DNA from 3 places in the Pseudovibrio sp. Ad46 genome. Region 2 is predicted to be linked to each of the others. Evidence: predicted binding sites of a transcription regulator. Region 2 holds the regulator's gene; each other region holds the start of a gene.
What was found. Region 2 encodes LexA, which represses DNA repair genes until DNA is damaged. Its sites were predicted from a motif close to TGTTCNNNNTGTGTTCNG; they were not measured.
Positions count from the first base shown of each region.

Region 1: the regulator LexA is predicted to act here: its motif matches at 2,411-2,428, upstream of PsAD46_RS23665 (UvrD-helicase domain-containing protein).
Region 3: the regulator LexA is predicted to act here: its motif matches at 1,636-1,653, upstream of parE (DNA topoisomerase IV subunit B).

Region 1 is NZ_LMCG01000080.1:58,183-63,551, reverse strand. Features, by position in the region: gene ligA (NAD-dependent DNA ligase LigA) at 1-740, shown strand, start outside; gene PsAD46_RS23675 (hypothetical protein) at 799-1,410, opposite strand; gene PsAD46_RS23670 (DUF4142 domain-containing protein) at 1,627-2,124, opposite strand; gene PsAD46_RS23665 (UvrD-helicase domain-containing protein) at 2,496-4,934, shown strand; gene PsAD46_RS23660 (sodium:proton antiporter) at 5,009-5,369, shown strand, end outside.
Region 2 is NZ_LMCG01000071.1:61,081-66,449, reverse strand. Features, by position in the region: gene gltX (glutamate--tRNA ligase) at 1-886, opposite strand, end outside; gene PsAD46_RS18800 (ComEC/Rec2 family competence protein) at 1,012-3,564, shown strand; gene lexA (transcriptional repressor LexA) at 3,460-4,182, opposite strand; gene glp (gephyrin-like molybdotransferase Glp) at 4,432-5,369, opposite strand, start outside.
Region 3 is NZ_LMCG01000050.1:393,706-399,074, reverse strand. Features, by position in the region: gene PsAD46_RS16215 (tetratricopeptide repeat protein) at 249-1,145, opposite strand; gene parE (DNA topoisomerase IV subunit B) at 1,739-3,829, shown strand; gene PsAD46_RS16205 (DEAD/DEAH box helicase) at 4,037-5,369, shown strand, end outside.

The sequences.
Region 1 (5,369 bases), on a different contig from region 2:
TTTCCCGTAATGCCTTCGATATTGAAGGACTGGGCGAGAAGCAGGTGGAAGCGTTTTACGAATATGACATGGATAAAGGTGGGATCCGCACACCAGCGGACATCTTCACATTAGCGGAACGGGACAAGAGCTCGCTCAACAAACTGCGGTCTCGTGAGGGGTTTGGTGCTGTTTCTGCGCGCAAGCTGTTTGAAGCTATTGATAGCAAACGGCAAATTGAACTGAACCGTTTGATTTTCGGGCTTGGTATTCGTCATGTTGGAGAGGGAAATGCCAAGCTGCTGGCTCGGGCGTACTCTTCCTGGAGTGCTTTTTCTGATGCCATGATTGCAGCAACTGATGCAACTTCAGAAGCTTACCGTGAACTCAATGACATTGACGGAATTGGCGGTACGGTTGCCAATGCTCTGGTCGTGTTCTTTGCAGAGGAACATAACCGCGACGCGCTTGCTGCGTTGATTGATCAGATCACCCCGCTTGATGTGGTTGTTGCTGATAGCTCTGACAGTCCCGTTGCTGGAAAAACACTTGTGTTTACAGGTAGTTTGGAGCGCATGAGCCGGGATGAGGCGAAGGCACGTGCGGAAAGTTTGGGTGCGAAAGTGTCTGGTTCTGTTTCCAAGAAAACTGATCTGGTGATCGCGGGTCCTAAAGCCGGGTCCAAACTCACCAAAGCGCAAAGCCTTGGTGTTCAGGTCATTTCAGAGGATGACTGGTTCGAGTTGGTCGGCGATCAATAAGAAGAGAGCGAGGGAGTTGCTAGGCTCCTCTCGCTGCATTGGTAGACTTGCGGCGAGCCTACTTCTGCGCCAGTGTTGCTCTTAGGCGGACAGATGCTTCGGCGCGTCCGCCGATATAGAGCATCATGTTCTTGCCATCTGTCTGCACGCTCATGGGGATGGTTTTCTCGATCTGCTTTTTCAGTGGGTCGTAGTCTGCTTCAGCTTTTTCAAGTGCTTTCAGAGCACTGTCGTATTCCTGGATCTTCTTTTTGACTGCAGGCTGGAGCTTGAGCAGCTTTTTGAGCTCTTTCGCTGTATCGCGATAGTTGGGATCAGTTTTGGGGTCTTTTTCCTGCTGCTTCAGCTGGCTTTCGAGCACTTTGAGCATTTTGTGTTTTGTCGAGATATCCTCTTCCAGTGACTTTGAGGCCTGAACAAAACGGAAGGTTCTTGCTTTCTCTTTTTCAAGTGCGGCAATGTTCGTTCTGGCTTTCTTCATATCCGGTGCGTCTTCAACATGATTGTCGTAGGTCAGTCGGATGGCTGCCTTGCCCTGGAAAATGAGTTTGTCGAAGCTTGCAGTGTCCGTCGCGTGGATGTTCATCCGACGTCTGATTTCAGCCCAGATGCTTGTGCGGTTTTTATAGAAATCATCGTAGTTCTTATATCTGCAAATGACCTTCGGCATATCTCAAGCTCCATTCCAGTTGCGGTCAGATGTTCTCCAGAAGCAACATCCTTGGCTAAGAGAGTGGGCAGGAAATCTTAGCAAGATCTCTCGGGAGACAGCGATAATTGAGCCAAATTTGAAGATGTGATCGTTGGGTTGGCTGAATTTGACAGGAAAACACCAGTGGGGCCGGAGCGCACCACTGGTGTTTTCTGAGATGTTTGAAGGAGTTGCCTAGCCGATTTGCTTGCGGATCTCTGCCAGCATCGCCAGATGGGTATGAATGAAAGCGACCAGAATGGTTGCTGTAGCCACATCCACGTTCACAGGTTTTTTACCGGATTCCGGTGATTGAACCTTCAGCAAGTCCTCATGACCAGTGATTTCAGCGGAGATGTACAGACGGTCAAAGTCCTCACCGTTTTCGGCCTCCAGCTTCTTGTAGATGTCTTCCAGAGCGGCGGGACGCGGGGGAGGTGTGGCGCCTGTGGATTCAATCACTTTTGAGACCGCAGTTTGTTCTTCGCTTTCCAGCTCTGCAAACTGGCGCACCAATGGATTGCTGGCCTTCATTGTCGCCATTTCACTGATGGCAAGTGAAAAGGGGCTGATTGTCAGCGTCTTGTTGGTGTAATCGGTGGAGCCGTGGTGGTTGGCCTGGGCGGAGGAAACCAGAGCAGGTGCTGCCAGTAAAGAGCCGGAGATGCCAATGAGGGCGTTTCGGCGTGTCATGTGTAACTTACCAGTATTCATAGTTTTTCTTTCAGGTTGTTACAGTGTTGTTTGTCTTTCGGAAGTGAAGATATTCCCATTGCTAAGCTGAGTTATTCTCGTTGGCAGGTATACGCATACTTCCTCTTTAAAACACTAAAGGGCCTCCCGGATTTCAAGTAACTCAGAACAAGCTTGATAAAACATCACAGAGCAAAGCTGGCGTGAGGCAAGAGTTACTGAGTGAAGATGCCTTGCCCTACAAAACGATGTGTATCTCTTTGCTGATGCCTCGCTTCTTCAATGTTGTTGCTATATTGTTCCTCGTTAAGTATTGGAGATTCTCCCTCTGATTTGAGAGGGGTATGCGTTCAAAGGATCTAACGAGCTCAATGGCAAACTCTTCTGGCCCACTTCATCGCGGAATACCTGCTCACCCTGCTGATCCTCTGGCTGCACCACAGCCCAAGGCAGGTGGTATCGCAGCGAGGGCCATGGCTGCACGGCAAACCAACGCCCCAGCCTACATGGAAGGATTGAATGCAGAACAACGACTTGCTGTTGAGACGATCAACGGACCAGTGCTCGTTCTTGCAGGTGCTGGCACTGGTAAGACACGTGTTCTGACAACGCGTATTGCACATATTCTGGCAACGGGTCATGCCACTCCGGGGCAGATCCTTTCTGTGACTTTCACCAACAAAGCTGCCCGCGAGATGAAAACGCGCATTGGCGCTTACATTGGTGATGGCGTTGAAGGCATGGCCTGGCTCGGCACGTTCCACGCCATCTGCGTGAAGATTTTGCGCCGCCATGCTGAGCTTGTTGGATTGAAGTCGTCCTTCTCAATTCTGGATACGGACGATCAGGTTCGTTTGATCAAGCAGATCATTCAAGCGGAAGGACTGGACGAAAAACGTTGGACTGCAAAGACATTTGCCGGGCTGCTGGACAGCTGGAAGAACCGCGGGCTTACACCCTCTCAGATTTCAGCTGGTGACGCACAGGCCTTTGCTAATGGCTTGGGGCGCAAGCTTTATGAGACCTATCAGGAACGACTTAAGATCCTGAATGCCTGTGATTTTGGTGATTTGCTGCTGCATTGCATCACGATCTTCAAAGAGCATGATGACGTTCTGAAGAGCTTCCAGCATCGCTTCCGTTACATGCTGGTGGATGAGTATCAGGATACCAACATCGCGCAGTACATGTGGTTGCGTCTGCTGGCGCAGGGCAATCCGAACGTGGCCTGTGTTGGCGATGATGACCAGTCCATTTATGGCTGGCGTGGTGCTGAGGTTGATAACATCCTGAGATTTGAGCAGGATTTCCCGGGTGCTGTTGTGGTTCGTCTTGAGCGGAACTATCGCTCGACCAGTCACATCCTATCTGCGGCTTCTCATCTGATTGCGCACAATCAGGGCCGTCTTGGTAAAACCCTTTTCACTGACCAGATGGGTTCTGACGAAGAAGAGAAGGTGCAGGTTACCTCGGCCTGGGATTCTCAAGAGGAAGCCCGCTCCATTGGTGATGAGATTGAAGCCCTTCAAAACCATGGGCATTCTCTGAATGAAATGGCCATTTTGGTGCGTGCGTCCTTCCAGATGCGCGAGTTTGAAGACCGGTTCGTTACGCTCGGTTTGAACTATCGTGTCATTGGAGGCCCGCGCTTTTATGAGCGTATGGAGATCCGCGATGCATTGGCTTATTTCCGTTGTGTGATGCAGACGTCAGACGATCTGGCTTTTGAGCGTATCGTGAATACGCCGAAGCGCGGGCTTGGTGAAGCGACGCTGAAGATTGTGCATGCTTATGCGCGAGAACGCGCTATTCCGCTGATGATCGCTGCGGAAGAGTTGGTGCAGACCAATGAGCTGCGTCCGAAAGCTCGTGCTGCGCTCGCGGATGTTCTTGGCATGTTGGAGAACTGGCGTAATCAGGTTGAGACCATGAGCCATACGGAGCTGGCGGAGATCATTCTTGATGAGAGTGGTTACACCCAGATGTGGCGTCAGGATCGGTCGGCTGAAGCGCCGGGGCGTTTGGACAACCTGAAAGAACTTATCCGCTCGATGGAAGAGTTTGAGAGCATGGCTGGGTTCCTTGAGCACATCTCGCTGGTGATGGATAAAGACAGCGATGCGGAAGAGGATGCGGTCTCGATTATGACGCTCCATTCTGCAAAAGGCCTTGAATTTGATAGTGTTTTTCTTCCCGGTTGGGAAGAGGGTGTGTTCCCGAACCAGCGGGCATTGGATGAAACCGGACAAGCTGGTCTGGAAGAGGAACGGCGCCTTGCCTATGTGGGTCTTACCCGTGGCCGCAAGCGTGTGAAAGTGTGGTTTACCTCTAACCGCCGCATTCATGGCTCGTGGCAGTCCTGCATTCCTTCGCGGTTTCTTGATGAGCTACCTGCAGATAGTGTTGAGGTTGTTGAGGCCTCCAGCTCTTACGGTGGGTATGGTCTGAATAGTGCTGGTGGTGGTTATGGCGCCAGCCGGTTTGACAACAGTGATCCCTTCCAGAGCAAGTACTCTACGCCGGGTTGGCAGCGGGCGCGTAAGGCGCAGGCGTCTGGTCAGCAGTATGGCAAAATGCATGGCGGGAACCAGAGCCGCCGTGCCAAGAAAGCTGGTCCGATGACTATTGAAGGAGAGCTGGTTGCCAAGAGCGTTAATGAAGCAGGAAGCGATTTTGCGATTGGTGAGCGGATTTTCCATATGAAGTTTGGTTATGGATTAATCGACGACATCGAGGGGAACAAGCTCACCGTCGACTTTGAAAAAGCTGGCCAAAAGAAAGTGCTCGATAGCTTTGTTGAGCGGGCATAAGCTGCAACGCAAGCGTTAATTACCTTTAGGGTAGATTGTGCTATCTCTCTTCTAAGTTGTGTTGGGAGGTGGCAATGAATGAGGTGGTTCTCGCGCTTGCAATGATTGGTGTGGCGGGCGTTGGTGCACAATGGCTTGCCTGGCGATGGTCTTTGCCTGCGATCGTTCTTCTGCTTGTTGCTGGCTTTCTCATTGGTCCTGCCACGGGTGTTCTCAGCCCAACTGCGTTGTTCGGTGATTTATTGCGTCCAACTGTTGCGCTTGGTGTTGCCGTTATTCTGTTTGAAGGCGGTCTTTCTCTTAACTTTCAACGTATTGGCGGTGTTGAGAAGGCGGTTTGGCGGCTCGTTCTTTTGGGCGCTTTTATCGCGTTTTTGTTGGGCGCATTGAATGCCCACTATATCGCAGAGCTGAGCTGGCCTTCGGCGCTGGTGT
Region 2 (5,369 bases):
TGCCTACAGCGTCCAGACCGAACCACTCGATCATCTGATCGGTAGAAAAGATCTCGTCATCGCCGTGGGACCAGCCGAGGCGTGCCAGATAGTTGCGCATGGCGGATGGCAAGTAGCCCATAGCCCGGTACGCTTCTGCACCTACTGCGCCGTGGCGCTTGGAGAGCTTTGCGCCATCTGGTCCGTAGATCAGCGGAATGTGCGCCATGACCGGGACATCCCAGTTCAGAGCCTTGTAGATCAGGGACTGGCGTGCTGCGTTGGTCAGGTGGTCATCGCCACGAACGATGTGGGTGACGCCCATGTCGTGATCGTCTACCACAACGGCCAGCATGTAGGTTGGGTTGCCATCAGAACGCACGAGGATCAGGTCGTCCAGATCCTTGTTGGCGAACTTGACGGTGCCCTGAACCTGATCTTCCACGATGGTGTCACCTTCAAGCGGTGCTTTCAGGCGAATGGCAGGGGCGATGCCTTCTGGTGCTTCAGATGGGTCACGATCACGCCAGGTGCCGTCATAGCGCGGCGGGCGACCTTCTGCGCGGGCCTTCTCGCGCATCTCGTTCACTTCTTCCGGGGAGCAGTAGCAGTAGTACGCAGTGCCGTCCTTGACCATCTGCTCAGCAACTTCGCGGTGGCGGTCAACGCGGCCATACTGGGAGATCGGCTCGCCGTCCCAGTCCATGCCCAGCCAGGACAGACCGTCCAGCAGCGCATCTACGGCTTCCTCAGTGGAGCGGGAGCGATCGGTGTCTTCAATGCGCAGCAGCATTTTACCGCCGCTGTGTTTTGCCAGAAGCCAGTTGAACAGGGCTGTACGGGCGCCGCCAATATGCAGGTAGCCAGTAGGAGAAGGCGCAAAGCGCGTCACAACAGGTTTAGTCATAGGTGTTCCGGAAAAGTTTCAAGTTACTTCGAATAGTTTGGGGTAATTACGGCGGGGCGCCGTACCTCTGCGGGCTGTGTACCATAGCATTGAAAAGTTCCCAAGTGGCAGAAAGGGACTTAAGGGTGCGCGAGGGGCAATCATCCTCAGACAAGACGCAATCTGGTGGCTGTGCTCCCAGAATAGGTGAGCTTTGCCTTGAGGAGGATAAGTTTTCTTCTGTGCTGTTTGAGACCGATACGGCGCTTGCTGGACGAGCCACACAGCAACGCACAAAAACGCAAACCAATGCAAAAAACGCACATAGCAACGCAAGCACGCGTTTTGTTGAAGAGAAACAGCGCCTTAGGCTTCGTGATGTGGTCCAAAAGATACGTGAGCTGCTGGGTTTCGTGCTGAGGCCGGATTGGCCAGCTGTCATGAGTTATGCCCGCTCTGCTCTCGTGCAGGATTGGAACAAGGGGCATGGCATCCTCTGGTATGCGCTCTGCCATTTAGCTGGTGTGCTGGTTTATTTCTCACTCCCCGCCGAGCCTTACAGTGTTTTAAGCGGAACTCCTTTTATCTTATTGGGATTATTTGTTTTTCACCGTTGGAGAGGTGGGCGATTGACGGTTGGGCTGACCGCGCTTTTGTTCTTTACTGCCGGGTTCTTCCTTGCTGATTTGCGCGTGGAGTATGCGCGCGGTGACCCGCTGGAGCGCCCGGTTACACGCAAAGTGGAGGGTGTGGTTGCTGGAGTGAAGCATTCTGGCAAAGGGGCTTACTCCGTCATTTTTGCAGATGTGACAACACTTTCGCAGAAGGGCGTAACTCTTCTTTCTTATCGCATCCGGATTAGCATCAAGGGGATGAAAGAGGCACCCGTGATGGGGGACAGGATGCAGCTGAAGGCTCGGTTGTTGCCGCCGGGAGGTGCGGTGCGCCCCGGTGGGTATGACTTTGCCCGAACTGCGTTTTTCAGTGGGATTGGTGCGGTCGGCTATGCGCTTTCCAAACCGGTTGTTGTGGCACAGGTAGAGGGCACAAGTTTTCTGCAAGGGATAGAGCGTGTGCGCAGTGGGATAGCACAGCGGATCCGGCGGGTGTTGGATAACAGCCCGGAAAGTGCGTTTGCTGTTGCACTTCTGGTGGGCAAGCGAGACTATCTTGCCACCGCTGACAAGGATGCCTTGCGCAATGCAGGGCTTGCTCATGTGCTCGCTATCTCCGGCATGCATATGGGACTTGTGACCTCTCTGGTCTTCCTTGGTGCCCGCCTGATCCTATCCCTCAGCCAGTCGCTTGCGCTGAAAGGACATATTCACGTTTATGCCAGCGTGGCAGCACTGATTGCGGCGATTGTTTATCTTGGTTTGTCAGGAGCTTCTGTGGCAACGCAGCGGGCTTTTTTGATGGCGGCGATGATTTTATGCGCGGGTCTGCTTGGTCGGCGGGCCTTCAGTCTGCGTGGTCTGGCGCTGGCTTGCCTTGTGCTTTTAAGCCTGAGGCCGGAGGAGGTTCTGGCTCCCGGGTTTCAGATGTCCTTCATTGCAGTGCTCGCCTTGCTCTCAGCCTATATGCTTGGGAAGGATTGGTTGCTCGGTAATCGAGATAGTTCGCGAAGACGGAATACCTCATGGTTTCATAGGATTAGTCGTGTAATCTTAAAGTGGATTCTAGCTTGTGCGTTGACCTCGTTGATTGCAGGTGCTGCCACGGGGCCAGTTGCGGCGATGCATTTTGAGCAGGTTGCGCCTTATGGAGTTCTGGGGAATATTCTTGCTATGCCATTGGTGACTTTTGTGGTTATGCCCCTTGGGTTATTGAGTCTGTTGGCGATCCCGTTTGGTGCGGATGCGTTCTTTCTGCAAGGGATGGAGGCTGGGTTGGCGCTGGTGCTGAAAGCTGCTTACTGGGTGAGCTCACTCAGTGAGGGGCTGACCAGTCTCGGGGTTTCCAGTGCTCCAGGGTATCTGCTCGTGATCCTAGCGATTGTCGTACTGTGTGTGATGCCGCTGCGCCTGAAATGGCTTTCACTTCCGGCATTTACGGTGAGTGTCCTGATGTTTGCCGGTGGCAAGGCGCCTGATCTGATGATTGCGGATGCGGGCAAGCACATTGCTTATTATGGGCAGGATGGTGCGTTTCGACTGACGTCCTCACGTATGTCGTTTGCTGCTGACAGCCTGTTGCGCGCTGGTGGAGTTTCGGCGGGTTCGTTCAAGCAACACAAGGTGAGGGCTTCAGATCGGTCCTGTGATGATCGCGGCTGTGTGATTGAGATATTCCCTCAGCAGCCTGCAGAGGGAGGGAGGATAAGCTCTGCGCCGATCCTGTTGGCACAGTCCAAAGTGGCTGATGTTTTGGAGGCTGACTGCCATCTTGCCACCATCGTCATCACGCAGGTTCAGGCGCCTCCGGCTTGCCGGGCTGAGCTGGTTATTGACCAGAAGGTTTTCGGAGAGCGCGGTTCAGCTTACATCTGGCTTTCTGTTGGTGCTGAGGGCGGGGAAAGAATAAAAAAAGTGCGCTGGGCATATGATGCTCAGCGCAGGCCTTGGAATCCGAAATTGCCTCAGGCAACCAATGATTTAATAGCGGCGGAAGAGCGCAATCATCTTGCCTTGCACGTGGACGCGGCCCGGGCCGAAGATGCGAGTTTCGTAGGCGGGGTTGGCCGCTTCCAGCGCGACTGAGGCGCCTTTTTTGCGCAGGCGCTTCAAGGTTGCTTCTTCTTCATCAATCAGCGCCACAACAATCTCGCCGTTATCAGCCGTGTCACCACGTTTGATCAACACGGTATCTCCATCGAAGATACCGGCATCGATCATGGAATCGCCTTTGACTTCCAGCGCATAATGCTCGCCGCGACCCATCAGATCAGCAGGCATTGCGATGGTATGGCTTTGTGTCTGGATTGCTTCGATTGGGACGCCTGCAGCAATGCGGCCCATGACCGGGATTTCCAGCGTTGGCACTTCGTCTGGTGATGTGGCGCGTGGAGGTGGCGGCGTTGCTACTTTCTTGCTCAGGGAGCCCTCAATCACCTCAGGTGCAAAGCCTTTTTCCTTGGCGGCAGGCTTCAGGCCCGGAGAAATGGAGTCTGGCAGTTTGAGGATTTCAAGTGCACGAGCTCTGTTCGGCAAGCGGCGAATGAAGCCGCGCTCTTCCAGAGCTGTGATCAGCCGGTGAATGCCGGATTTGGAACGGAGGTCCAGCGCGTCCTTCATCTCATCGAAGGAGGGCGGAACACCGGCTTCCTTCAAGCGTTGATGGATGAACATCAAAAGCTCGTGTTGCTTCTGTGTAAGCATCTTTTATCCCCGTTCGCTCCTAAGGCGCTGATTGAAAGTGAGCGGCCATTCCTGACCAATCGCGGTTTTGTAATTCCAAGAAGCTGAAAGACTTCAACTTCTGCGATTGGAAGGACAAAACACGAACGTACTCTACCTGTTCTCATTGTGTTCTGCAATGGGTTTGTTGAGGTTAAGCCCTGCTAGAACTGGGGGATTTGGTTTCTGGTGGGTGAGTGGGCAGGGGTTGCCCACTCCTGATGACTGGATTTAGCGTAGCTTGAGCAGCTCCACTTTTTCACCTGCCTTTGCAGCTGGTGCGTGTGGTGGGCGAATGATCAGGGCATCTGCTTTTGTCAGCAAGGCAAGCATGGAAGAGTCCTGTTTGCCAAACGGCGTTGCTATCAGATCTCCGTGTTCATCTGTACTCAGGCTAGCGCGCAGGTAGTCCTGGCGCATATCATTTGCAGGCAAATCAGTTGCCAATGTGGCTTTGGTAACGCCTTGATTTGTCACAGAGACCGTGCGGCCTAGCATCTTATCCAGAAGCGGGCCAAGGAAGAGGAGTGCGCATACAAGGCTGGAGACTGGATTGCCAGGAAGGCCGAGGACTTTCATGGGGCCAAGGGCTCCGGCCATGAGGGGCTTGCCCGGGCGCATGGCGATGCGCCAGAAGCCTAGCTCCATGCCTTCAGCGCCCAGTACGTCCTGAATGAGATCGTGGTCGCCCACAGAGGCACCGCCGAGTGTCACCAGTACATCGGCTTTTGCTTCAATAGCCTGTTTCACGCGTGCCGTGATTTCCTCAGGCTGGTCTGGTGCAATGCCCAGCATCATTGGCGTTCCGCCACAGTTTCTGACGAATTCTGCGATGCCGACCTGATTGGACGCTATGATTTGATTCGGACCTGGTATCTGACCTGGCTCGACGAGTTCATCACCATTTGCGAGGATCGCAACGACTGGCTTTTTGCGCACTGGCAAGGTTGCGTGGTTCATGGCGCCTGCAAGAGACAATTCACGGAAGCCGAGTGGTGCGCCCGCCTTCAGGAGGGTCTGGCCTTCTTTGAAGTCGAGGCCTGCTGGGCGGATGAACTTACCAATAGAAACGGCTTCCTCGCAAAACAGGTTATCCCCGTCACGGCGAGCGTTTTCCTGCATCAAAATTGCGTCGACGCCTGCTGGAACAGGTGCACCTGTAAAGATGC
Region 3 (5,369 bases), on a different contig from region 2:
AAATTTCAGAGGCTTAAACAATGTGCGTGAAGACTGTGAAAATTTTAGCTTTTCTGCGACATGCAGGCAAAAAAAGAGGGTGAGCGCAAAAGGCTCACCCCAAGTACATTCCAGAGACCCGCAATCGGGGTCTACAATCGCCAAACAGAGGTCAATAACAAAACTTGAATATTGAACTCATGTTTTAAATCGCAGAAATAACCTGAGTGGTCAAGTCATATTTTAAAAGAAAATCAGAAGAGAGTGGATTAGTTGCTTGAAGCAATCACGTGGCCGCGCTTAACCAGCCATGCATCTGCCCATTCAGCAGAATTGCGACGCTCTTTTTCTGAGGCGAGAGAAAATGCCTTCTCGTGGAGAGAGACGATCCATGCATCATTATCACCGCCAACCACTTGCCGGCGTGCCAGGGTCATCCATTTGAGGCCTGTCATGCGTGCGGTTGTCAGTTCTTCTGTAAAGTACAGCAGTTCACCAAATTTGGCCTGCGCTCCGACATGGCCTTTTACGGCTGCGAGCTTCAACCAACGTGCAGCCAATCGGCGGTCATAATCTGGCAGCTTATCGTTGAGATACATGATGCCGAGATTGTACTGCGCATCCGCATCGCCAAAGTAGGAGGCAGCGTAGGTGAACACCTCACGTGCTTTGTGCGTGTTCTGTTTAACCGGGCTGTCGCCAATACCTGTCAGGAAGTAGCGGCCCAGTTCAACAAGAGCGCTTGCGACAAATGGGGCTGAGCGTGCTTTGGGGCCATCGGAAGAATATTCGCGCACGACCTGGGAAAAATACTGGAACGCCTGAAGATCATCTTCTGGCACACCGTCTCCTTGCGCGTACATCCTGCCGAGCTTCCAGGCTGCCATAGCCTGTCCGTTTTCAGCAGCGTAGCGAAGTGGAGAGAGTGCCTTGTCTTTTTCACCGGAATAGTAAGCGCGGGCCCCTTCCCTCAAGGCTTGCTGAGGTGTGACATTTGCCATCTGATTGACGGCAGCCATTGCACTTGCACTTTTGTTGGTATCCAGAGCATGTGCACTGTTGAGTGCGAGAAGAGTAAGAACCGAGGCGAAGCTCAAGCTTGTTACAAGACGCGTCAACGCATTGTGGTGCGTTCCCATTTCATCTTTAAACAGAGCTTTTATCAAAGTGCCTCACTTGACCACTGCCTACTTGTCAGTGGTTCTGACTTCTTATCTTTTCATACCGTCGCTGTGTGATCAGGCTATGAAAGGAAAAAATGTCAATTTTGTTTCCAAAGGTGACATACCTTCAAATTGTCACAAATGATCTTACAAATGCCTAGCTTTCTATCTGATTGACAAAAATCCTACACAGTTCGACCATCTCTCAAACATGGACAAGGCAAACTATCCAATTTGCCATTCATGAACCAGTGTCAGTTTCCACCATTCGGGTCAGCGCAAAATGCTGTTGCATGCTCGCAACAATCTGCAGCAGATGACGTAACTGCCGTGTGTATGTCCGGTGTAAAGTTTTGATCACAGGCCTTGGGGCAATCACAAATGCTATTTGTATTTTCGCCGCGAATGGCGCATATGGCATCAGATGCCCGCTTTTGGTGGGGTTCGGCACATTCAGGTAAGCGAAAAGGCGTATGTCTGGCGCTTACCCACAAGGAACAAGAGTAGAACTCCGGCAGATCTTTGCCCTTTTCTCTCAGTCCTGCAAGACTGCCGTTTGATTCGAGACTATTTAAGCGCAAGACCAAAGAGGTACGATGAGCACGCCTGATGATCTGTTTGCAGATGTTACCAAAAGCATGGATGAGCTGACATCCTCTTCTGGCAGCACTGAGAAGAAACAAGCACCAGCCGCAAGCGCACCGTCCTCACCTGCAAAGCCATCATCCGCAGGCAAGGCCGCTCCTATCGGCGCTGAGGGTGATTACACAGCAGCTGACATTGAAGTGCTTGAAGGTCTGGAGCCTGTGCGTCGCCGCCCGGGAATGTATATTGGCGGCACGGATGAAAAGGCGCTGCACCACCTGTTCGCTGAAGTGATTGACAACTCCATGGATGAGGCCGTTGCAGGCCACGCCAGCTGGATTGATGTCTCTCTGGGCGATGATGGCTACCTGACCATTACTGATAATGGCCGCGGTATCCCGATTGATCCGCATCCTAAATATAAAGACAAGTCCGCGCTGGAAGTCATTATGACGACCCTGCATGCCGGCGGTAAGTTTGACAGTAAAGTCTATGAGACCTCTGGTGGTCTGCATGGTGTGGGGATTTCCGTTGTCAACGCGCTTTCTGAGGAGCTGGTTGTTGAGGTTGCGCGTAACCGCAAGCTGTATCGCCAGACGTTCCGTCGTGGCCTTGCTGATGGCGGCCTTGAGCTGGTTGGTGATGTTCACAACCGCCGTGGCACCATGGTGCGGTTTAAGCCGGATGCGGAAATATTCGGCAAGACGCTCAAGTTTAAACCTGCCCGTTTGATGAAGATGGCGCGTTCTAAGGCCTACCTGTTTGGCGGTGTGGAGATTCGTTGGCGCTGTGCCAAGGCTCTTGCTGATGAAGCCAATGGAGTGCCTGAGACTGCGACTTTCCATTTCCCTGGCGGCCTGAAGGATTACCTGGAAGAGGCTCTTGGTAAAGAGCGCCGTGTTACTGACGAAGTTTTTGCAGGCCGCACACAGGCGACAGGTAAGCATGGCTCAGTTGAATGGGCTGTTGCCTGGTTTGCTGGCGACGGGTTCGTCAACTCTTATTGTAACACTGTTCCAACACCAGAAGGTGGGACGCATGAAACGGGCCTGCGCTATGCCCTGCTCCGCGGTCTGAAGGCGTATGGCGAGCTGATTGGCAACAAGAAGGCTTCCATTATTACGGGTGACGACGTTTTAACGTCAGCAGCTGGTATGCTTTCCGTGTTCGTGCGCGAGCCCGAGTTTGTTGGTCAGACAAAAGACAAGCTGGCCACAAATGAAGCAACTCGCATCGCTGAAAATGCTGTCCGCGATGCGTTTGACCACTGGCTGACCGCTTCTCCTAATCAGGCAAACAAACTGCTTGAGTGGGTGGTTGATCGTGCTGAAGAGCGCTTGAAGCGTCGCCAGGAGAAGGACGTCGCGCGTAAAACTGCAGTTCGTCGCCTTCGTCTGCCCGGCAAGCTCGCAGATTGCTCTACAAGCAAATCTGATGGCACTGAACTGTTTATCGTGGAGGGTGATTCCGCGGGTGGTTCAGCGAAACAGGCTCGTAATCGTGCAACACAAGCCGTTTTGCCATTGCGTGGTAAGATCCTGAACGTTGCGAACGCTGGCCGGGACAAGCTGGTCGCAAACCAATTGCTGTCAGATCTCATTCAGGCACTTGGGTGTGGGACGCGATCTAACTACGATGACAAAGATCTGCGCTATGAGCGCATTGTCATCATGACTGATGCGGACGTTGATGGGGCGCATATCGCAGCCCTTCTCATCACATTCTTCTATAAAGAGATGCCGGATCTAGTCAATAACGGTCACCTCTACCTTGCTGTTCCTCCGCTGTACCGGATCAGTCAGGGTGGTAAGACGCTTTATGCCCGGGATGACGAACATCGTGAGCAGCTTTTGAAAACCAGCTTCAAGAAAAATGGCAAGATCGAAATTGGCCGCTTTAAGGGCCTTGGTGAGATGTTGCCTGCTCAGCTGAAGGAAACCACCATGGATCCGAAGCGTCGGACGCTGCTTAAAGTGGTTGTTGGCGAGGATGAAGTGAGTGAAACCCGCAATGCGGTTGAGCAGCTGATGGGCAATAAACCTGAGGCGCGCTTCAACTTTATTCAGGAACGAGCAGAGTTCGCGACTGATCTGGATATTTAAAAGACACTTAATTCTGAATAGTTGCTGAGTTTTGCGTAGGTTATAACTCGGCAACCTTGGCATAACTTGAAGGAATATATCGGTTATACCGCAGAATTTATTGACAACGCTGCTTAGAAATGTAGTGTTCCGCCAAACTGGTTGGAGAAACCTGTAACTCATACGGCTTCCAGCTTCTCTCCTCAATTATCGTAAAGAACATGAAATATGTCGTTTTCCACTCTCGGACTTAGTGAGAAAGTTCTCGCCGCTGTAGAAGCCTCTGGCTATACAGAACCGACTGCCATTCAGGCAGGCGCCATCCCTTACGTTCTCGAACGTAGAGATGTCCTCGGGATTGCTCAAACTGGAACCGGGAAAACGGCAAGCTTTACGCTGCCGATGATTACTCTTCTGGAAAAAGGCCGTGCGCGCGCCCGGATGCCAAGAACTCTTATTCTTGAGCCGACCCGTGAGCTTGCAGCGCAGGTAGAAGACAACTTCAATCGATATGGCGTCAATCACAAGCTGAACGTCGCACTGCTGATCGGCGGTGTTTCCTTTGCTGAGCAGGACCGCAAGCTTGAGCGTGGCGCTGATGTTCTGATCGCAACACCTGGCCGCCTGCTTGATCATTTCGAGCGCGGTAAGCTGCTGTTGCAAGGCGTTGATATCCTCGTGATCGATGAAGCCGACCGCATGCTGGACATGGGCTTTATTCCAGACATCGAGCGCATCTGTAAGCTTATCCCGTTTACGCGTCAGACCCTGTTCTTCTCAGCAACTATGCCGACTGAGATTCAGCGTTTGACTGACACGTTCTTGCAGAACCCAGCAAAGGTGGAAGTGGCGAAAGCTTCTACAACAGCGGATACTGTGACGCAGCGCATTGCGGCGGCTGATGCGGAAGACTACGAGAAGCGCGCGAAATTGCGCGAGCTGATCGAAGGTGCTGAAGATCTGCAGAATGCGATCGTGTTCTGTAACCGCAAACGCGATGTAGCTACCCTCTTCCGTTCACTTGTGCGTCATGAGTTTTCTGTTGGTGCACTTCACGGTGACATGGACCAGCGCTCTCGCATGACCATGCTGGACAACTTTAAAAAGGGTCACATCAAGGTTCTGGTGGCCAGTGATGTTGCTGCACGTGGTCTTGACATTCCAACCGTGAGCCACGTCTTTAACTTTGATCTTCCTATTCATGCAGAAGATTACGTCCACCGTATTGGACGTACCGGTCGTGCAGGCCGTGAGGGTACTGCGATTTCCATTGTGACGGGCAAGGACCAGAAAGCATTGCAAGCGATTAACGACGTGATTGGTAAAGAGCTCGAGTGGGTCGGAGAGCCGGTTGATTTCTCCAAGCCTGCCGATGACAAAAAGTCTCGCCGCCGTTCTACCCGCACTCCAAAAGAAAAAGGCCGCTCACGCAAGCCTAAGGCTGAAGTTCAGGAAGCAGCCGTACAGGAAACCGAATCTGTACCAGCTGGCCTTGAAGAGCAACCGGTGGTTCCAATGCATGCTGAGCGCCGTGCTGCTCCCCCTCGTCCAAGAGGCGGTC